DNA from 4 places in the Brevibacillus sp. MER 51 genome. Region 2 is predicted to be linked to each of the others. Evidence: riboswitches for the same ligand, from Rfam matches in the RefSeq annotation. Region 2 holds a riboswitch; each other region holds the start of a gene.
The links. A riboswitch is a leader RNA that binds a small molecule or an ion and turns the genes downstream of it on or off. The one in region 2 is predicted to bind S-adenosylmethionine.
Positions count from the first base shown of each region.

Region 1: another riboswitch for S-adenosylmethionine. It lies ahead of metK (methionine adenosyltransferase); the one in region 2 lies ahead of M3630_RS21095 (sugar ABC transporter substrate-binding protein).
Region 3: another riboswitch for S-adenosylmethionine. It lies ahead of M3630_RS24790 (homocysteine synthase); the one in region 2 lies ahead of M3630_RS21095 (sugar ABC transporter substrate-binding protein).
Region 4: another riboswitch for S-adenosylmethionine. It lies ahead of M3630_RS13095 (homoserine dehydrogenase); the one in region 2 lies ahead of M3630_RS21095 (sugar ABC transporter substrate-binding protein).

Region 1 covers NZ_JAMAUS010000006.1:297,987-303,407, reverse strand. The annotation lists gene M3630_RS15450 (polysaccharide deacetylase family protein) at 1-819, opposite strand, end outside; gene metK (methionine adenosyltransferase) at 971-2,176, opposite strand; SAM riboswitch class I at 2,310-2,411, opposite strand; gene M3630_RS15440 (S8 family peptidase) at 2,473-5,049, opposite strand; gene M3630_RS15435 (SLAP domain-containing protein) at 5,229-5,421, opposite strand, start outside.
Region 2 covers NZ_JAMAUS010000010.1:158,043-163,463, forward strand. The annotation lists gene M3630_RS21085 (DUF421 domain-containing protein) at 1-230, shown strand, start outside; gene M3630_RS21090 (ATP-binding protein) at 280-1,533, opposite strand; SAM riboswitch class I at 1,735-1,854, shown strand; gene M3630_RS21095 (sugar ABC transporter substrate-binding protein) at 2,238-3,260, shown strand; gene M3630_RS21100 (sugar ABC transporter ATP-binding protein) at 3,354-4,844, shown strand; gene M3630_RS21105 (ABC transporter permease) at 4,846-5,421, shown strand, end outside.
Region 3 covers NZ_JAMAUS010000014.1:105,790-111,210, reverse strand. The annotation lists gene rnjA (ribonuclease J1) at 1-957, opposite strand, end outside; gene M3630_RS24810 (hypothetical protein) at 1,056-1,826, opposite strand; gene M3630_RS24805 (YqzG/YhdC family protein) at 1,930-2,268, shown strand; gene M3630_RS24800 (SCO family protein) at 2,265-2,891, opposite strand; gene M3630_RS24795 (rhodanese-like domain-containing protein) at 2,973-3,284, opposite strand; SAM riboswitch class I at 3,596-3,702, shown strand; gene M3630_RS24790 (homocysteine synthase) at 3,792-5,096, shown strand; gene M3630_RS24785 (ArsR/SmtB family transcription factor) at 5,250-5,421, shown strand, end outside.
Region 4 covers NZ_JAMAUS010000005.1:192,057-197,477, forward strand. The annotation lists gene M3630_RS13075 (CcdC family protein) at 1-260, shown strand, start outside; gene M3630_RS13080 (NUDIX hydrolase) at 296-703, opposite strand; gene M3630_RS13085 (VOC family protein) at 729-1,544, opposite strand; gene M3630_RS13090 (CapA family protein) at 1,623-2,792, shown strand; gene M3630_RS13095 (homoserine dehydrogenase) at 2,855-4,120, opposite strand; SAM riboswitch class I at 4,208-4,319, opposite strand; SAM riboswitch class I at 4,384-4,490, opposite strand; gene M3630_RS13100 (hypothetical protein) at 4,586-4,723, opposite strand; cobalamin riboswitch at 4,880-5,086, opposite strand; gene M3630_RS13105 (DinB family protein) at 5,107-5,421, opposite strand, start outside.

The sequences.
Region 1 (5,421 bases), on a different contig from region 2:
GAAGCCAAACGGCAAGGAGATAACTTCGATCTCTTGCTTCATCCATTCGCTTAAACTGACGCGAGATATACTAAAATCCACATAGAGGCGGTCTCTGTACTCTTTCTCGTCCTCTAAACGATGCAAGTCCTTCAGATAGACCGGAGCTGTTTCTGGGCCAAGATCGCCCCACTCATTTCGTTCTTCCTCTTCATGCAGACTGTACGTATGGGACCCGATCGTAACCAGTCCCGAATGAATCATTTCGTTAACTTGTTGACGCGTAAGTGGTGGCGTCATATTCTCCCGTTTTCGGTCAGCTACATCTCTTAAGCGCCCCGCAATCGCGAAGTTCACTGAAGGGTAGCCGTATGTACGTAAGATCGGAAATGCTTCTTTGTAGTAACTCTCATACCCATCGTCAAACGTAATCAAAACAGCATTCTCAGTCGGTAAGGTACCCGTCTCCATAAATCGCAGGAACTCCTCCAGCGAAATCGGATTCAGGTCGTTATCATGCAAAAATTTCATGTGTCGGGCAAATTGATCAGGAGCTATGACATACCGCTGATTCGATTGATCCGTGACATGATGGTACGTCAAAACCACAACCTGATTGTTATACCACTTTTTCGTTTGAACCGCTGCTTCTTCAATTGGTGTGACGTTTGGCTCAGCATTTTTTGTCTCACTTATGCTTATAGACGTATCCACTTGGGGAAAAGGTTGCACTTCTTGTTTATTCTTTTTTTCCAGAAAAGATTCGCCTAACAACCCAATAGCCACTGCAAAAAACAAAAAAGTTAGAAACACGATCAGGAAGAGCCTTCTGTTCGGCAAAAAAACCCCTCCTCTACTTCCTCACTAGGAGATTCGACACAGTCCTACAAATTCCTGTGCAACAATTGACCCAATAATTGGATGACTTTGCACCTAACATGAAAAAGAGCCCAGTAGCAATACCAGGCTCTTTTTATGTCATTCAGCAATATTACAGTTGAGCAGCCTCTTGCTTCAGAACTTCTGCTTTGTCTGTTTGCTCCCAAGGAACATTCAGGTCATTGCGTCCGAAGTGGCCATATGCAGCTGTTTGTTTGTAGATAGGACGACGCAGGTCGAGTTGCTTGATGATACCAGCAGGACGCAGGTCGAAGTGTTTGCGAACCAATTTCACCAGAGCTTCTTCGGAAATGGTACCTGTACCGAAAGTATCTACTGCGATGGAAACTGGCTGTGCTACACCAATTGCGTAAGCAACTTGTACTTCGCATTTGTCTGCGAGGCCAGCAGCCACAATGTTTTTCGCTACATAACGAGCTGCGTAAGCACCGGAACGGTCAACTTTTGTTGGATCTTTACCGGAGAACGCACCGCCGCCATGACGAGCATAACCGCCGTAAGTATCTACGATGATTTTGCGGCCAGTCAAGCCAGCATCCCCTTGTGGTCCGCCAATTACGAAACGGCCAGTTGGGTTGATGAAGTATTTGGTTTCAGCGTCCAACAGTTCAGCTGGAACAACTGGTTTGATTACGTGTTCAACCAGATCTTGCTTGATTTGCTCCAGAGTTGTTTCAGGAGCATGTTGGGTAGAGATAACGATTGTATCGATGCGAACTGGTTTGTCGCCATCGTACTCAACGGTTACTTGTGTTTTTCCGTCAGGACGGAGGTAAGCAAGTGTTCCGTTTTTACGCACTTCAGTCAGACGACGAGCCAATTGGTGGGACATGCTGATCGGAAGTGGCATCAGCTCAGGTGTTTCATTGCAAGCAAAACCAAACATCAAACCTTGGTCACCAGCACCAATAGCTTCGATCTCAGCGTCAGTCATTTTGCCTTCGCGCGCTTCCAATGCTTGGTCTACACCAAGTGCAATGTCAGCGGACTGCTCGCCAATTGCAGTAATAACACCGCAAGTGTCAGCGTCAAAACCGAATTTCGCACGGTCATAGCCGATTTCACGAATGGTTTCACGAACGAGCTTTTGGATATCCACATAAGTGTTTGTAGTGATTTCACCTGCTACGAGAACCAAACCAGTAGTTACGGAAGTTTCGCAAGCTACGCGAGCGTTAGGATCTTTGGACAGGATCGCATCCAAGATGGAGTCGGAAATTTGGTCACAAATTTTATCCGGATGTCCTTCAGTTACAGATTCGGATGTAAACAGACGACGACCTTTTTGCAAAGCCATGAGAAAATACCTCCTTTGACCTCATACAAATAGTGTGGTAGCCGAGTCAGGATTTTATCTACGTAAACGCAAATAAAAAACCTTTTCCGTTTTTTAGGAGGAAAAGGTTTGAGCGTTTTTTGCTTCCTTCATCCTCTTATCGGCCAGAACAGATGTCCGTTCTGCTGGTTAGCACCGCTCTAGATCGGTTGCCGGGCTTCATAGGGCCAGTCCCTCCGCCTGCTCTGGATAAGAGTATCCATTACGGATAATAGAATAATTGTTTTTTTCAGAGATGTCAATAGGAAAAATTTTACTTATAGTTGATAGGCCTTGGAAAGTACCACTACTACCTCGGCACGAGTTGCCCTTCCATTCGGTTTAAAAGAAGAACCGTACCCATTAACCCAATTTCTTGATGTCAAAGCCTCAATAGCAGGAGAAGCCCAGTGACTCGTTGGCACATCCTGATAATTTGAGGTACCACGGTTATACATCAACACATTACGTGCTCGCGCGATCATTACCGCCATCTCTGCACGCGATATCGGCTGATCCGGCTTCATTTCATTCCTCGGGTACCCTTTCAAAATTCCCAATTGGTAGGCTACACCTAGATTGTGATACGCCCAGTGCCGCTTTGGCATATCCCGGAAGGTCGTTTTTCCGGTATAGGTAGTCGCTACCTTGGAACCGGTCGCACGCATCGATTTAAGCAGCATGGTCGCAAACTCTGCACGGGTCACTGCCTGATTCGGCTTGAACGACGCGTCATTAAATCCATTTACAATATCGCGTGAGCTGAGTCTGACGATCTCTGAGCGCGCCCAGTGGTCCGAAATATCGCGATAGCCGGCTATCAATTTTTGCTGCGTCACCGTGAGTCGGTACGATTCATATTTGAACGAAGTACCGCTATTAAGGCGCACATAATATTTTCCTGGCTGCAGACGCAAACCGATAATATCGTTTCCTCGGTTAGACAGCTCCGCTACCTCATTCGTCGAAGCAATCGCATAGTTCATGTTTCGATCGCTGTAGAGCGCGAAACGAAAGCCGCTATCAACAGGAATGTATGGCGCTCGGAACGTTACATACGATTCACTATTCACAGTAAATTGGAACCAGTCGGAATCAGTAGCTGTCGGTATCGTCCCTGACATCACTGTCCCCCCGCTTAGCGGAGACGCTTTTTGATAGGTGTCATTCGGCTCATTAAAATCTTTTTTTACTGGCGTGTATCCCAGATCCAGCTGATATTCGCCATTCACCGCATTGCGATTGTACTCACTCACACGGATGTAATACTTGCCTGGTGACACTTCTTTTTGAACGCGCTCTGTCGGATTGTCTTTTGTTCCATTATCGTAGTTAGGGTCCCAGACAACCATCTTTTTTCCGACCTCTTGTTTACCGATACTCAGCAATAGATCGACACGCTTGTTATCAGGACTAACGGAGACATCCAAATGCCCGTATTCACGAACATAGTAGGAGAACCAATCCTGATCCCCTTCATCGTGAAAATTGCCTGTTACACTGATTTGGTTGCCTACGAGCGGCCTTGCCGTCTCTTGGGTATCGTTCGGTTCGTTACGGTCCGGATTGATGGTAAACTTACTCGTCAACACGTAAGTAAAAGCGTTGTTGACCCCTCCGTTACGCATTAACCGGATATTCATTTTTCCCGCTTTAACCGGGACCGTTATCGTATCCCCATTCCCGAAGTACTGCGTAATCGGCGGACGATTCTCTGGGTAAAAAGTAGCTGCCATCGCTGAAGAAATACCGGAAGTCACTGACGCTGTGAAGCTGACCTTCCCATCGTAAGGGATGTCCATCTTCAGCCAGTCTATCGTGTCTTTTGGTCCCAAATTTCCACGTATCTGAGACTCGATCGGGAACGCCTTCGCTGAGTACGTCTGATTATTCGGCTCTAAAAAGTCATAGGATAAAGGCGTTCGAACTGCCTTGTCGACATTTAACAACCCGTAGCCCGTTTTCCGGTCCCATCCCTTTTCTCCTAAGTCGGTAGCCGTTTGATAAAGCAATTGTCTTACATCAAATGGACTTAGTTTGGGATGACGAGCTAGTATGAGCGCCGCTGCCCCCGCAACTTGTGGTGCCGCTGCTGAAGTCCCGCTAAAAGAACCGTATTTTCCTCCAAGCTTGGTCGTATAAACATTGAAACCAGGCGCTACCAGGTTAAGCTCAGGTCCCGTATTGCTTTGATACAGCACTTCATTGTTACTCCTTACAGCCCCTACCGCTATCACCGTTGGATAGGCTGCCGGAAAAGCCACTCGGCTACTCTCATTGCCACTAGCTGCAATCAGAACAGCTCCGCTTCTTTCCGCTCGTTGCACAGCATTCGCCAGCTCCTTGGAGTAGGACATACTGCTAAGAGACATCACAATAACTTTGGCGCCACGATCCAAGGCAGTATTAATACCCTTAGCAAGAGTCTGTACCGTAGTATCTCCATTTTTGGCCAAAACTTTAATCGGCAAAATCTTCGCATTCCACAAGACACCAGATACACCAATGCTGTTATTCCCACTGGCAGCTAGTACACCCGTTACTTCTGTTCCATGTCCGTTATCGTCCTGGGCCGATCTCCCGGGATTGACCAGATTCACACCCGGCAGAAGGTTGTCCTTCAAATCAGGATGCTTATAATCTGCACCAGAGTCGAGCACCGCGATGATAATCTGTTCATTACTATTTACGACTGACCAGGCTTGCTGAGCTCTAATCTGATTCAAGTGAAGCTGGTTACTCAAATAGTAGTCATTCGATGCTGGTGGTGCTGCAGCATAAATTGTTTGGTGGTTTGCCATCATTAGCGCGACACTTATCGCAGTCGCTACTGTCATGTTCACTGATTTTTTCATGTAAAACAGTCCTTCCTTCTCTCCCCTGCAAAATCAGCAGTCTAAAAGGAATTCAGGTATTTATCTTCTCGTCCTAGCATAGCGGATGAAAAGGGAGACACGCAACCCTGATTAGCCAATATTTGGAACGTTATAACAGTACAAAACCCTTTTCACCATGGGCAAAAAGGGTTTTCTCCTTACTGTAACAAACCTTTATTGTCTTCCACTTCAGGTGCTACCTGAGCTTTTTCTTTTTTTCTTTGCTGAGCTTTTGGAATAAAAGCAGTCAGTTCCGCCAGATTTACCTCTTCCTTTTTAATGGAGGAGAACGGAATATCAAATGCCCATACACGATGGCTATTTGCTTCTACCTTCATGTTTTCCAAGGTG
Region 2 (5,421 bases):
GTATCCAGACTTCTTCTACGGGAATGGCGTTGCCTGTCATTGTAGAAGGCAAGATTTATCCGGATGTACTGTCATACCGGAACCGCGGTGAACAATGGCTGGTGCACGAATTGAAGAAAAAGGGGATCGTGTCCGAACAAGTCTTTCTTGCAACAATCAATCGCCAAAATGAACTGCAGTTCACCTTGAAAAACGAAAAAGAACCACAAGTGCCCCCGCTGCATCATTAGCGATTGAATGGAAAAAGGCACAGTCCCTCTGCAAAAAAATTGCATGAAGTCACTGTGCCTTATACGGGAGCATAATGGTGAATTTGGTTCCTACTCGCGGTTTGCTTGATACATTGACCGTTCCGCCAATCGCATGGATGACATGATAGGAGTACGTCAACCCAAGACCGGTCCCGGTTGTTTTCGTAGAAAAGTAAATCGTTCCGAGGCGGCTGATCTGTCCTGCATCCATGCCGACACCGTTATCCTTGATCACCAATAGGGCTTTGTTTCGCTCGATGAGCAAGTCCAGGGAGACTTTTCCGTCCGAAATATCCGAGCATGCCTCGATGGCATTTTTGATGAAATTCACCAACACTTGCTTGAACTCATCTGGATTGGCCTTGATCGTAACAGGTCTCTCAAAGTCTTGCAGCGTAAGCTCCACGTTATGCATATTGGCAAAGGGGAGCATCACTTCACGGATGGCATGCAGATGCTCACTGACATTAATGATCTCATGCCGTTCCTTGAGCGGCTTGGAAATCGCAAGGTACTCGGTCAAAATGGCTTCTGTCCGTTGGATTTCATCGAGACTGATCCGAATGTATTGATCGACTTTTACCAAATTTTCCGGACATTCCTGTATTAATTTCAAGAAGCCTTTAACTGCTGTCAGCGGATTGCGAACCTCATGTGCGAGCGATGCAGCAACATGGCTCATCGTCTGGATTTTTTCGTTTTGCGCGTGGCGGATAAACAGCTCCTTATCCGAAACGCATTTGCTGAAAAGCGACATTAATAACCAGAGGCCGAAAAAGTTTTGAATAGGAATCACTATGGTGTAGTAAACGAGGTGTTGAGTTACATAGGTGGGAAAAAAGTAATAGGTAGTCCCTAAAGCAACCGCAGAAAAAATCGCACTCGTCATAAAAAGATACAGTGTTTTCCGATAACTGGCTTTGTAGTGTCGATACAAAAAGAGTGATATGACAAAATTGACTGTAAGGATCAGCAGGGCAACCCATGTTCCTTCGCCACCGAGGTAGTACCGATAAACCAAGGCTTCAATCAGAAGGAGCAAGGCAATCTCGACTCCGCCATAAACCAGTCCGAAAAGAATGATGACATGTCGGATATCAAAAAACATGCCATTCGTGACACTCGGGGCGAAGGTCATCGCGAGAAACATGCAGGCTGAGCTGGTGATGACAATAAAGGAACGGCTGTAGTTCCTCATTTTGTCACGGTAATAAATGTTGAAAAACACAAACGGGATAATGGCGAAACACCATTGAAGAATGACTTCTTTTAATAGACTCATGTAGCATCCCCATCGCAAATATTTGCTAGGCTTGTATCAATCTACGATAATTCGACAAGACACAACAAAATCCCTCTTGATGTTACAGAAGAAACTGGAATATTTATCAAGAAAGTTGTTTCGTAAACCTAGTTGACAGATAGGTAATTGCCAGATTATATTCTGTATATACTTATACAAACGTTTTGAAAATAGAAACAACTCTTATCAAGAGAAGGCTGAGGGAATGGCCCTATGAAGCCCGGCAACCTAGCACGAGAGAATGCGTTCTTTCGAGCCAAGGTGCTAACTCCAACAGGTAGAATACCTGACAGATAAGAGGCGAGAATCTTGTCGATTTTTGTCCTCTTTCTCTGTGAAAGAGGATTTTTTGCGTAGCTGTCGCGGGGAAGAAGCGCATTTCCAGTCTACGCTTCGGCCTCCGCCCCGCTGTGAGTGAAGACTGTCCGCTTCGGAAGAAATAGCGGGAGCGCTTCAAACCTGAAAACGCGAATGCGTTTTTGTATGTAATAAAAGCTGAAATTCCCCGCTATTTCTTCCTACGCTGAGATGGGCTCCAGAGGCGCTTGGACTGGAAATGCGCTTCTTCTACGAAGTTTCTTTCCTTTTTGAAAGTGAAATCAAAAGAAGCTTCGATCGAATGAGGGGAAACAAAATTTTTAATTTTGTTATGTGTTTTAAAAAGAAAAAGGGGGAACATCTCAATGAAAAAGAAACTCGGTCTGATCACATCACTTGTTTTGGCAGCATCTGTTCTTGTGACGGCATGCGGCAGCGGGGCAACAACGGGAACCGGCAGCACAAACGGCAGTGCTTCGGGAGAGAAGGCGAAGAGAATCGCATTGATCATGCGTCAGAACGTAGGAACGTTTTCTGCACAATACATCAATGGCGTGAAGACAGAGGTGGAGAAAAACGGCGGCGAGTTGACCGTTTTCAATGCAGATACCGATCTGGCAAAAATGGCGTCCAATCTCGATGCGGCTGTGAACCAAAAGTTCGACGGCATTCTGATTGATCATGGTACGGCGGAAGCGTTGCAGCAGGGCACGCAAAAGGCTGTGGATAAAAAAATCCCGGTCGTTCTGTTTGATACAGACATCAACATTCCGGGTGTGCCAGTTGTGGCGCAGGATGACAACAAGTTGGCAGAGCTGAGCCTGGAGAAGCTGGCGGCAGATACAAACGGCAAAGGCAATATTGTGAAAATTTGGGTAGCTGGCTTTGCGCCTATGGAAAAGCGCCAAGTGACCTATGAAGCTTTCCAGAAGAAATATCCGGATTTGAAAGAGATTGCGGCATTCGGTTCTGCTACCAACAATACGGCCCTCGATACACAAACGCAGATGGAAGCGATCTTGAAAAAGTATCCGAACAAAGGTGACATCACAGCGGTATGGGCGGCATGGGATGAATTTGCCAAAGGGGCGACACGCGCCATCCAGCAAGCAGGCCGTACGGAAATCAAAGTATACTCCATCGATTTGAGCGATGAGGATCTGCAAATGATCCAGGCGGAAAACTCTCCGTGGGCAGCGACGGCAGCAGTAGACCCATCCAATATCGGACGCATCCATGCCCAAACCGTGTTCCAAAAAATCAAAGGCGAGCAGGTGCCAGACAACGTGAAGCTAACCCCAGTGCTGGTGAAACAAGAGGACCTGCCGAAGGATAAAAAAGCAACGATGGGCGACCTGTCCCAATACGTACAAGAGTGGGGCAAGTAAGAACCAAATTGGCTTTTCCCGTTGAGCTGTAACCGTCAACGGGATTTTTCCTTATAGAGGTGGGAACACGCAGGTAAACAGGAGGTGTGAAACATGTCCACATTGCAGATGAAAGGGATGGCGAAGCAATTTTCTGGGGTTCCTGCCCTGCGATCCGTTAATTTTGAGGTGCGTGCAGGAGAGGTTCACGCACTGCTCGGAGCCAATGGCGCGGGAAAGAGTACCTTGATGAAAATTCTCACGGGAGCGTATCAGGCAGATGGCGGTACGATCACCATCGATGGACAGGCTGTGACGATCAATTCGCCGCAGGATGCCAAAGCACAGGGCATCCAATGTGTATATCAGGAAGTGGACACCGCCTTGATCCCGTATTTGAGCGTCGCCGAAAACATATTGGCGGACCAGCTCGTCCAGGCGAAAACCAAAGGACTGATCAACTGGCAGAGCTTGTACAACGAAACGGAGCAGATTTTAAAAAACTTCGGCTTTTCCATTCCGGTGAGGATGCTCGTCGAGGAATGTACGCTGTCGGAAAAGCAATTGATTTTGATTGCACGGGCGACCGTTCAAAAGGCGAAGTACGTTATTTTCGATGAACCGACAGCGCCGCTGAGCACGAAGGAGAGCGAGCGGCTGTTTCAAATCATTGCGCAGTTGAAAAAAGCTGGAGTCGGGATCATTTATATCTCCCACCGCCTGCCGGAAATCTTTGAAATCTGTGATCGGATCACGATCATGCGCGATGGACAGCACGTCATGACCACAGACACGGTGAAGACCAACATGGACGAAGTGATTGCGAACATGCTGGGCAAAAGCTTTGACGAGGAGTTCCCGAAGCTCGAAGTGCCGATTGGCGAAACGATTTTTGAGGCGTCAGGTGTAGCTGGCGGCAAAGTACACGGAGTCGACCTGCAGGTGCGCGAGGGAGAGATCGTGGGTGTCGTCGGTCTAGTCGGGGCAGGGAAGACTGAGCTCGCCCGATTGCTCTTCGGTGCAGATGAGGCAAAGGCTGGAGCCATTCGATTGCATGGAAGACGTATCCAACTGCGCTCGCCAAAAGACGCCGTCGATGCCGGAATCGTACTCGTCCCGGAGGAAAGGCGCAAAGAGGGTATTTTTGTAGAGGAGTCCATACAGAACAACCTGTCAGTCGCCTCGTTGAAAAAGAAATCCTGGCTGGGTTTTATCAAAAGAGGGGCGGAAGCGGCTAACGCAAAAGAGCTGGTGCAGCGCCTCGGTGTAAAAGCAGCCGATATCAAGCAGTTGGTCGGTTTTCTCAGCGGCGGAAACCAGCAAAAAGTCGCGATCGGAAAATGGCTGGATACAAACGCTCACCTCTTTATGTTTGACGAGCCGACAAAAGGAGTGGATATCGGAGCGAAAAGCGATATTTACCGCCTGATTGGAAATCTTGCCGAACAGAAAAAGGGCGTCCTGTATTTCTCCTGTGAGTTTCAGGAAGTCATCGGGATCGCAGATCGGATTCTCGTCATGTTCGAGGGCAAGATCGTGAAGGAATTGAGTCGCGAGGAAGCAACACAAGAGCTGATTATGTACTACGCAAGCGGAGGTGAGTAACGTGGCAGATAAAAAGTTTGGCTTATTTGATTTTGTTTACAAATACGGAACGGTTGCAGTCATCGTTATTGTCATGTTGTTATTCAGCTTGACTAACCCGTATTTCTTCACGTACGACAACTTGACGGACATTCTTCGCTCCATCTCGATTGTGACATTTGTCGCGATTGGCGTTACGTTCTCGCTGATTGTCGGAGGCTTTGATTTGTCTGTAGGATCGACGGTTTCATTGACCACGGTCGTTTCTGCTTCGATGATGGTTTGGTACGAACAGGGAGTCTTCCCGACACTGGTTGTTCCGATTGTACTCAGCTTGCTCGTCGGGCTGATCAACGCGTTCTTGGTCGTGAAAATTCGCATTCCTGATTTGCTGGCTACTCTGGCGATGCTCTACATCGTCAACGGTATTCATATGACGTATTCCCAAGGCTACTCGATCTACGCAAACATGCCGATGCAGGACGGCTCGCAAGCTCCGGGAAAATTTCAGGAATGGTTCCTGTGGCTGGGCCAAGGAGAAATTCTCTCCGTTCCTGTTCCGGTTATCCTGACCTTTCTACTTGTCGCGATCACGCAT
Region 3 (5,421 bases), on a different contig from region 2:
GCGATGCGATCCGGATGCAATCCGGGTCAACGCTGCCATCGGCTCACCTTGACTGCCTGTGCAAATAATCAGCACTTGGTTGTCCGCGTAATTATCGATGTGCTTAATATCAATCAGCATGCCCTCTGGCATCTGAATATAGCCCAGCTCTTGACCAATCAAGAATACCTTTTCCATACTGCGGCCAATAACCGCTACTTTGCGATTGCACTGCTCTGCAGCATCTACCACTTGCTGCAGACGATGCACGTTGGAAGCGAAGGTAGCCAGAATGATGCGTCCACGCGCTTTGCGTACCACATCGAGAATCCCTTCCCCTACCGATCTCTCTGACATCGTAAATCCAGGACGCTCACTGTTCGTACTATCGGACAAAAGCGCCAAAACATCTCCGCTCGCACCAATGCGTGCAATTTTTCCGTACTCCGTTGTTTGTCCGACTGGTGTCATGTCAAACTTGAAGTCACCCGTGTGAATGACCATTCCCTCTGGTGTATGGAGCACAATTCCCAGAGAATCTGGAATACTGTGGTTCGTCCGGAAAAATGTCGCCTTCAGCTTCGCAAAAGGAATTTCCGTATCTTCCGAAATCGGAATCAGCTTCACTTCATTTTGCAAACGGTGCTCTTCCAGCTTCGCCTTGACCAAGCCCAGGGTCAGACGACCACCGTAAATCGGCACCTTGATTTGCCGTAAAATATAAGGAATCGCGCCAATGTGATCCTCATGTCCGTGCGTTAACAAAAGTGCTTTGATTTTGTGCTGGTTGTCCACTAAATAGGAAACATCCGGGATAACCAGATCGATACCGAACATTTCGTTCTCGGGGAATTTCACCCCGCAGTCAATGATGATGATTTCGTCCTCATACTCGACGCAGTACATATTTTTTCCGATCTCGCCGAGGCCGCCCATCGCGAAAATCTTAACGTCGCTCAAACTCTTTCCTCCTAACATCGTCGTGCATGATTATGGGAATCCGAACCAAGCATGCCATTCTTATTATATCACAACGTAAGACGTTCGTTTCACCCAGTCTTGTCTATTCCACACATTCATCTTCGGTCAATAATCGAATACTGATACTCCAAATCGGCAACTCGTTCATCGGTAACGACACTAGCTCTCGCCCAGAAGTCGTGCTTCGCATAAGAATCGCCCGTCCATACCTCCGTAATTTCTCCTGAAGAGAGTTGTAGTGGTACGGCCTCGACTTCTTTTAATACGGCGCCGCTTTTGTTTTTCAATCGCAGCTTCAAATCGATCTCCAACGGCTGGTCCGACTGATTCCGTACCAGAATGAGGCTTGAATAAGGATACCCGGCACAATTTTTCGTACACTCTTGTCTGCTGTATACGAGGGCGAGGTCAATGGGCTTCTCATTGTCCATCTTCGCCTCTTTCCACTGGTCTTTTGCTTTTTGTACGACGATAACGTACTCCGCTTTCTTCAAAAAGGGACCCATCCCTAAAAAGGCAGCAGCAAAAAAGCTAAACAAACCAAAAGCTGTGCATAGAAAAACGAGGTTCATCTTCCAAAACTGTTTTCTCATCGTGATCAAAAAGCCAATATACAGGAGGATACAAACAAACACCAACAGGATACAAAAATAGAAAAATACCTCCAAGTCGGCCTCCGTGGGCAGAACAGGAATGCCATACTTCATTTGCCAATATACATTCGCGGCAAAGCAGCCCCCGTAAATCAATACGGCTGAAGCAATCGTGAGCCCCCATTTTTTCCAGAAAGGAGGCTTTTGGAAAATCGCCGCAAGAACCCCCACTAACACAGGAACGCCAAATAAGGGAATGAGCAAGTAATGCATCGAATACCTCCCGCACTTCATTGTCATTATTTTCTACGAATCATATTCCGAAAAGTCTTCAAAATACATGGCAAGCCATTTCGAAAAGGAGAGGGATCAGCAAGTGCAAACCGCTCGTCGCCTATTTCGCTATCGGAACATGATGCCCCTTCTCTCTATCGTACTTTTCCTCTTCATCTTTCAGACGGTCCCTACCTATGCCCAGCCTTCCTATGCAAAATGGGGCAGACTCGCAATGCAGGAAACGATGAAGCGATATCCAAGCGCTCAAATTGTGGATTACCTGCATGTCGGACGAAAACAAAAAACGCCCACCACGTCGGAAGAGACGTTTAAGCTCTTGCTTCAAGAAAGCAATCGCAGGTGGGCGTTACTCGTTCATATTGAATTCGTGAATCAGACAGAAGAAGTCGTAAACATCTCCTATGAGGAGACCCGCTAGTCAGCGAGCTGTACCATCTCTTTCATCATGACATCCAGTTCCATGTTGGCTGCCATCCCGTACGCGCGACGCATGTTTCCATCTCCATCCACCAGGAACATGCGAGCCGTATGTGAATAAGAACCATCTGGCTCCTTAATGACCATCAGACCAAAATCCTTCGTCACTTTCTCTACATCCTGAGCGTCCCCACGCAGGAACTTCCAGCCACTCTGATCTGCCTTGAACTTGGCTGCATACTCCTGCAAGACTTCCGGTGTATCGTTATCAGGGTCAAAAGAAATGGAAACAAACTCCACTTTGTCTCCGAACAGTCCCTTTTCCTTCAGCTGATCTTGCAGTTTGGCCATGTTGAACGTAGTCGCCGGACAAATATCCGGGCACTTGGTAAACATAAACTCTACCAATCGTACCTTGCCAGCACTTGAATTAAATGTATAGGTTGTTCCGTCACTGTTGTCCAAGGTGAAATCCGCGATCGGCTTCAACACTTCGATCTTCTCTTCTGTCATGTAATTATAACCAAATACTCCGATGATAGCCAAAAGGATAATACCAGCTAACACAGGAAACCAATGTTTTTTCATTGCAGATTCCTGCTGCAATTGTGCTCCTTCACTCACGGGTTGCTACCTCCCTGCTTGTCCCATGCGTGATGCCTCCTGATTACACACGGGAGGCATTCACACTGTTTCTATCACGTCTTACTGTTCCACTTCACCTGGCCATGCGAGCATGCCGCCAACCATATTTGCCACGTCGTATCCTTGTGCACTCAAATACTCTGTAGCTGTATTGCTTCTGGCACCACTGCGGCAAACCATCACAATCGGAATGTTCTTATCCAATTCATCAATGCGATGTGGCAAAAAGCCGAGCGGGATTAGCTTTGCCTCTTTAATGTGACCTGCATTCCACTCTTCCACTTCACGTACATCAATGACTTGCAGTTCCTCTTTGGCTTCCAGCTTTTCCAACAGCTCTTGTGGTGTAATTTCCTTTACTCCATGGCTCATCGCTATTTATCCTCCTATATGTACAATCAGATCAGTTGTAACCACCTCCATGATATCACACGCTTTTTTACTTTTCTAACGCGAAGAGCACTTGGCTTCACCATGCATCCATACTCCCCATTTTCTACCATTATCTCCTATTTCGCTGCGGCAATAGCCACACGGGATGTGAACAGCTTGAGACAAAACCGTTACAAATTAATGGCATGAGTGAACCACCTTCATTCATATATACATAAAAACCTCCCCGATAACTGTATATTTATCGTTGACAGCAAGGCTTTATTTTCATACAATTACGACAACAATTGTTTTCATCAAGAGCGGTGGAGGGACAGGCCCTACGAAGCCCGGCAACCAGCAGACTAGCTGCATGGTGCCAATTCCTGCAGAATCCAGTGATTCTGAGAGATGAACAAAAGCCCGTGCATGATGGAGCTTCTTCTTCTCAGGAGAATGCTCCGTTTTTTTATTTGCCGATTCCCCATAGTAAAAGGAGAGATGGACATGTCCGATCAACAACAATGGAAGCCAGAAACACTTGCGGTACACGGTGGACAGGAGGTTGACCCTGTAACAGGCTCGCGTGCTGTTCCGATCTATCAGACGACCTCCTATGTTTTCCGCGATACGGAGCATGCAGCCAACCTGTTTGGCTTAAAAGAGTTTGGGAACATCTATACACGTATCATGAATCCCACGCAGGATGTGTTTGAGAAGCGCGTTGCCTTACTTGAAGGTGGTGTTGGCGCACTCGCAACCGCATCCGGGCAAGCTGCCATTACATTCGCGATCTTAAATATTGCGCATGCAGGAGACGAAATCGTTGCTTCCAGCAGCCTCTACGGCGGTACCTACAACCTGTTCGCCCACACGCTTCCACGCCTTGGAATCAAGGTTCATTTTGCAGATCAATCCAATCCGGAAAATTTCCGGTCCTATATCAATGAAAAGACAAAAGCCGTGTTTTGCGAGACAATCGGAAACCCGCGCATTGATGTCGCTGATATCGGGGCGATCGCCCATATTGCTCACGAAAATGGCGTGCCTTTGATCGTGGACAACACCTTTGCAACTCCGATTTTGTGCCGTCCTTTTGAGCACGGGGCCGATATCGTCGTGCACTCCACCACCAAATTCATCGGCGGCCACGGAACGGCAATTGGCGGTATCATTGTAGACTCTGGAAAATTCGACTGGAACAACGGAAAATTCCCAGGTCTGACTACACCAGACCCCAGCTATCATGGCGTCGTCTATACAGAAGCAGTCGGTCCGCTTGCCTATATTATCAAGGCCCGTGTTCAGCTCCAGCGCGATATCGGAGCAGCAGTCGCCCCGATCAACTCCTTCTTGTTCCTGCAAGGATTAGAAACTCTGCATCTGCGCATCGAGCGGCATAGCCAAAACGCCTTGGCAGTAGCCCAATTCCTTGCCAATCACTCTGCCGTAGAGTGGGTGAGTTATCCGGGATTGGAGTCAGACTCCCAGCGTGAATTGGCCCAAAAATATTTGCCAAAAGGTGCTGGCGCGATTCTGACCTTTGGCATTCGCGGTGGCGTTGAGGCAGGAAAAGCATTGATCGAGTCAGTGAAGCTGTTCTCTCATCTCGCAAATGTCGGAGACTCCAAGTCACTCATCATTCACCCAGCAAGCACAACACATCAGCAGATGACGGAAGAAGAGCAGGCAGCAGCCGGAGTGACCCCGGGACTTATTCGCCTCTCCGTCGGCACAGAATCCATTGACGATATCATTTCCGATTTGGAGCAAGCCCTGCAGCGTGCGTTGCAATTATCCACGGTAGGTTAACCATACCTTTACAGAAAGAAGAATCATGTCATCTCTTTGGATAGAGATTTTGTGATTCTTCTTTTCCTTTTCTATTTTCGTTCGAAAAACATTGAATTTAACATTCGGTATTTATAAAATACAATCATGCACAAATTTTGGAAGGATGATCACATGAAGATTTTGAACATTGGCAGTGAACGAACGACCTACCGGGTTGATCTCTCGTATTCTCCTTTATTCGAAGCTGCCCTGGGAATCGCTGCCGCTACCTACGATCAATTGCATCACACGATGGAACACCCTCCTGCCTACTGGCGCCAACTGTTGGACGAGCTATCACCTT
Region 4 (5,421 bases), on a different contig from region 2:
TTTCGATTCCGTTGATTATGACATCACGTTTTGAAATCATTGGGCAAGATGTATATCTGAAACGGTCCCGTGCGTTTTTCTTCATTTTGTCCGGTCTGTTGGTCATCCGGCTGATTATTAAACTGTTGATCAATGATAGCTTTACACCGATTCAAACAGGTGGACTGTTCTTCTTGCTCGCATTCGGTATGCTCGTGCCTTGGCGTATCGCGATGCTGGTGATGTACCGGAACTTAACCAAAAAGACGTTTGGCACCTAATACAAAACCACCTCCAATGCGAGGTGGTTTCTTTCTTAAAATTCTACATAAAACGGATGCTCTTCTTCTCGCAAACACAATTCAATCCGTTGCCGGAAGTTTTTCCAGGTGACCATCTCCAGCGCTTCCTCTACCGGAAAAAAGACGGCCTGCAAGCATTCCGGGGTCGTGATCAATTTTCCGCCGATCGGTTTGGCTAAAAATAGCGTATTGCAGAGGCTTTTCCTCACATTTTGAAAAATACCGCAAAATTTCGTCACTTCAATCTCTAAACCGCACTCTTCCTTCGTCTCTCGAATGGCTGCCTCCTTGAGAGATTCGCCCTCTTCTACTTTTCCACCGGGCATTTCCCATCCTCTGCGCGGACCCTTGATCAATAAAATCTCCTGACGCTCATTGATAATAATCGCTGCTGCGGAAATCGTATGCCGAGGTGATCCCATATGTACGCCTCCCTTTTTTAAACGACTACTCCAGCGCTGCCAGAAAGTAAGATCCTCCACCAATCTTATACTCGCTATTCTTGCATGCTCCTGCGAGCTTCGCAAAAAACGGTCTTTGCCCGCGATTTTTCCATGCCGTCTGCGCCAATCCCTCCTCAGTCGGTTGGCAAAGCACTACATTTCCCCCCGGAAGTTCAAATGCTTGGCAGATAGCCCCCAGTTTTTTATCGTGGAATACTTCGCTCTTCTCCCACCCAAACCAGCTTTGCCAACGGGCTGTCGCTTCTTCCAGATCCTTTACTGCATAGCCTACTGACTGGAGATGAGCTGCACCGTTCGGATGTGCGGCAATCATACGGCGATTCGTCAAATCTTCTCTTCTCTCTTCATCCGTTTGCGACCATTCAATGAGAAATGGCGGGAGAAGAGCACTATCTGTATCTTCGAGAAACAACATCCGCCACCGAAGCGTCGTACCATCATCACGCGTACGATTTCCCGCAACAGGTCCAGTAACCTGCAAGCCTTGGCTTCGCAGGCGCTCTGCCCACGCATCCATCTCGTTGGTCCGAAGCGCAATCTGACCGAATCCTTCCCCCTTTGCTTCATCCTCGATACATTGACGTACGAGCGGATTCTCTGATTGTCGAGCAAGCTCCTGGTGTTCAACCGCCAAAAATTCAACATAAGAAAGCCCGAAATAACTAAGGCTATTCCATGTCCCCCAAGACGCATGACGCCCTCCAGCTACCGCATGAAAACCCGCTTGGCAAAATTGTTCCGCTGCTTCCTGTGGAGTCCGCTGTACAAAATGAACCAAATGATCAAAAGTTAATCGCACCTTTTTTCGCCCCTTTTTCGTATTACTTATAGGATATCAAACTTCATTTATGTAAGGATAGAAAGGCAAGGGGGAAAAATGAACGAGAACAGATCAAGCCGGATACATGCTCGGCGCAAGCGCTCACGCAGAAAATGGGTACGTATGGGAAAGAACACGCTCCTATTTAGCTTGTTGGCCATCTTCGTCGTCGGAACCTACTACCTATTCCAAATTGCCATGGATGGAGAACATGCCAACCCGAACACACAGCCTACTCCTGACAATACCGCAAACCAAAAGACTTCTGTGCAGCTCACCTTTGTCGGTGACATCATGATGTCAGGAAATGTTGAGAAAACCTTACTCGCAAACAGCTATGACTACCCATATAAACATGTAAGCTCGCTCTTTTTGCAAGATGATATCACCATTGCCAATTTGGAGACGCCGATCACCGCCACAGGTGTTGCCGCTCAAAACAAGGAGTATGTCTACAAATCATCGCCACTTGCTGTTCCTGCCATGAAAAACGCGGGGATTGATGTGGTGAATCTCGCCAATAACCACTCCATGGACCAAGGAGTTCCAGGATTGTTGGATACTTTTGACGCTTTGGACGAAAACCGGATTGAATACGTCGGCGCCGGTAAAGATGCCAGCCGTGCCTATTCACCTGTATTCATAGAAAAGAACGGCATCAAGATCGCGATTCTCGGCTTCAGCAGGGTCATTCCCGAAACGAGCTGGTTTGCAGGAGATTCCCAGCCAGGTATGGCCGCTTCCTATGATCCTACACTGGCAGTGAAAGCGATCCAGGATGCGAACAGCCAAGCTGATCTCGTCGTGGTGATTGCACACTGGGGCAAGGAACGCTCCGACTATCCTGTCGATCATCAAAAAGAGCTGTCCCGTGCCTACATCGATGCTGGTGCAGATTTGATTGTTGGCGGTCATCCCCACGTACTTCAAGGCTTTGAACGATACAACGACAAATGGATTGCGTACAGTCTTGGCAATTTCATTTTTACACGGTCAAACGAACCCAAGACTTGGGAAACGATGGTCCTGCAAGCAAGCTGTACGAAAAGCGGCGATTGTGAACTGACGATGCTTCCGTTTCACGCAGAATTGGGACAAGCCGTACCCATGAATGAAAGCAATGGCGCTGCCCTGCTAAAACGCATCGAATCCATTTCTGAGAGTGTCGACATTCAAAGTGACGGGCGTGTGCAGCCACATGCTAATGCGGTGGAGACTGCCCCCTGACAAAAGAAGCCGTGTTTCCAGATACCTAGAAATACGGCTTTTCTTCATATGATTCCTCTTCCTTACGCAGATTCAAGAACAGGGAAGCAGCGCACTTCTAAGCCAAAATCATTTTTCAAGAAAGACTCATGCTCTTCACTGATTCCTGTCACGATCAAGCCTGCGCGCAAGACGCCACCCAAATCGAATTGGACTTTTAGCTTATGCACGTTCACTCCTGCCTGCTGAAGGAAATGCAAGACTCGGTCTGGCGTCGCAGTATGACATGAGCCCTCAAGATAACACAGGACGTGTTCTGCCGAGTCCGATGTAGCTCCAGCTTTGTCAGCCGTTTTTTCTTTCCAGGTAGGATGCGGCGTGAATGGCTGTGTCAATAAATAGGCCAAATCCTCCACGACTGCACTTGCTGTAGGAAGCTCTCCTGCCCCTCTTCCTGTAAACAGCAAGTCCCCCACGATGTTGCCGGATAGCTGGACAGCATTAAATGCGTCGTGGATTTGCGCCAACGGATGGCTCAGCGGAAGCATAGTTGGTTCAACAGATAGGCGAATTCCTTTCTCAGCTTGATAGGCCTGCGCGATCAGCTTGATCCGATACCCCAGCTCGCTTGCAATCCGAATGTGACCTGCTGACAAATCTGCAATTCCTTTACGAACAACATCCGCTAAAGGCAGCGATTCTCCGTAAACAAGCTGTGCCAAGATATACAATTTGTACATAGCATCGAAGCCTTCTACATCCGAACGAGGGTCTGCTTCCGCATAGCCCAGCTCCTGCGCTTGCTTGAGCACCTCCTGATATGAGAGCTGCTCTGCTTCCATTTTCGTCAAGATGAAGTTCGTTGTTCCGTTGAGAATACCGCGAACACCTTGGATATCATTCGTGCGAAGGAACTGCCTCAGCACACTCAAGATCGGGATGCCCCCTGCCACACTCGCTTCATAGGCAAGATGCACTTGATGCTGATTTGCCAAATCGACTAGCTCTGTTCCTTTTTTCGCCAGGAGCTCTTTGTTGGCCGTTACCACATGGCAGCCCTTTTCGATCAAAGCACGAACGTAGTCATAGGTAGGTTCTACACCACCCATGACCTCCACCACGATATCCACATCGCTTCTCAATACATCCTCAAAATCTGTTGTCAATAAAGCCGGGTCGACATGAACCGCCCGCTCTTTTTCCGAGTCACGCACCAATGCCTTGACGATCTCAATTCGTTTACCCAGACGAGTAGCCAGCTTCTCCTGTTGCGAGCGAATCGTTTTGATTACGCCTCCACCCACTGTCCCCAATCCCAATAATCCTACGCGTACCACTTCTGCACTCATTCTAACCACCCCATACCCCGAATTTTGGATAAAAAGAAAAAGCCATCTTCGATAAGAAGAAGGCTTGTAAGTAGCTAATGCTCCCCCTCCTTATCTCCCAGGACGTATATGTCCTGCAGGAATTGGCACCTTGTCACAAAATATGCGTGACGGTTGCCGGGCTTCATCGGGCCAGTCCCTCCACCTCTCTGGATAAAGAAAATATGAAATTAAAAAACCTTCTTCGCTAAGAAGAAGGTTCATCTACCAATGGAGTAACCCGCTTCTTATCTTTCGAGACGAAACGTCTCGCAGGAATTGGCACCTTGTCGCTATATGCAACGGTTGCCGGGCTTCATCGGGCCAGACCCTCCACCTCTCTGGATAAGAACCATTTATGCTGTTGAGCTTTATTCTAAGAAATTCCAAGGCAAGCGTCAACAAAATTCTTTCTTTTCTGATTGCAAGCTGATTTTGGCAAAGCTTTCAGTTGTAGGTGAACAGGCTCTCTACCTCTTCCATACTGCAGCAAGTGCAATGAAACACGCCCTCGTGGCAGTCCTCAGGCAGCTCCTTTTCCTCAACATATCCGCACCATTGGCAAATAAAAACTTGAATCATCATACGCCCTCCTCTTCTTTTATCCTGCCCAAAATAAAAAAAGCATTTTCCGCTCGACCGTGACGATCGTTAGAAAATGCCAGAAAAAGAGGGACGTACTTGTCCACTCGCTGTTTTTCGCAAGCCATCTCTAACACCTCCCTATCTCCCGTAGGTCTATCAGTGTTGTCGAAACAGGCAGGTCTCCTGACTATGGGTTCATCGTCTAGCGTCGCCTTCCCCGTCTATTTGGATAGACCAGTGGCTTGTTGGACGCTGACTCCCCTCTTACAGTGGCGGGACCGTGTCGGATTTGCACCGAGCTTCCCTATTATCCTTGTGGCGAATATGTTTACGCCCTAAAGAACCTGTTTCCACCTATGAAATTGTCTTTCTCACTACTACCCTCACATTTTACCTTCCCCCAAATACCGCTCTTTCAAAATGGTAGTGTGGTGAGCTTCATGTCCAGCAATCGCGTAGGCCAATGTCCTTGCAGATAGTTTGTTTCCGTTGGCAAGTCCTGTACGCAACCATGCTTCCGGAGAGATTCCGCGGACCTGCGCGATGGTGGAAGCACGAACAGCCTTATACTCTTCCAGTAAATCAGACAGGTCTCTTAGCTGAAAATACCCGTGTTCGACAAAAGCATTCTCATCAAAACCAACGAGGGGTGTCTGATCTCCTCTCGCGATTCTTAACAAGCGATAGCTCATGATGCG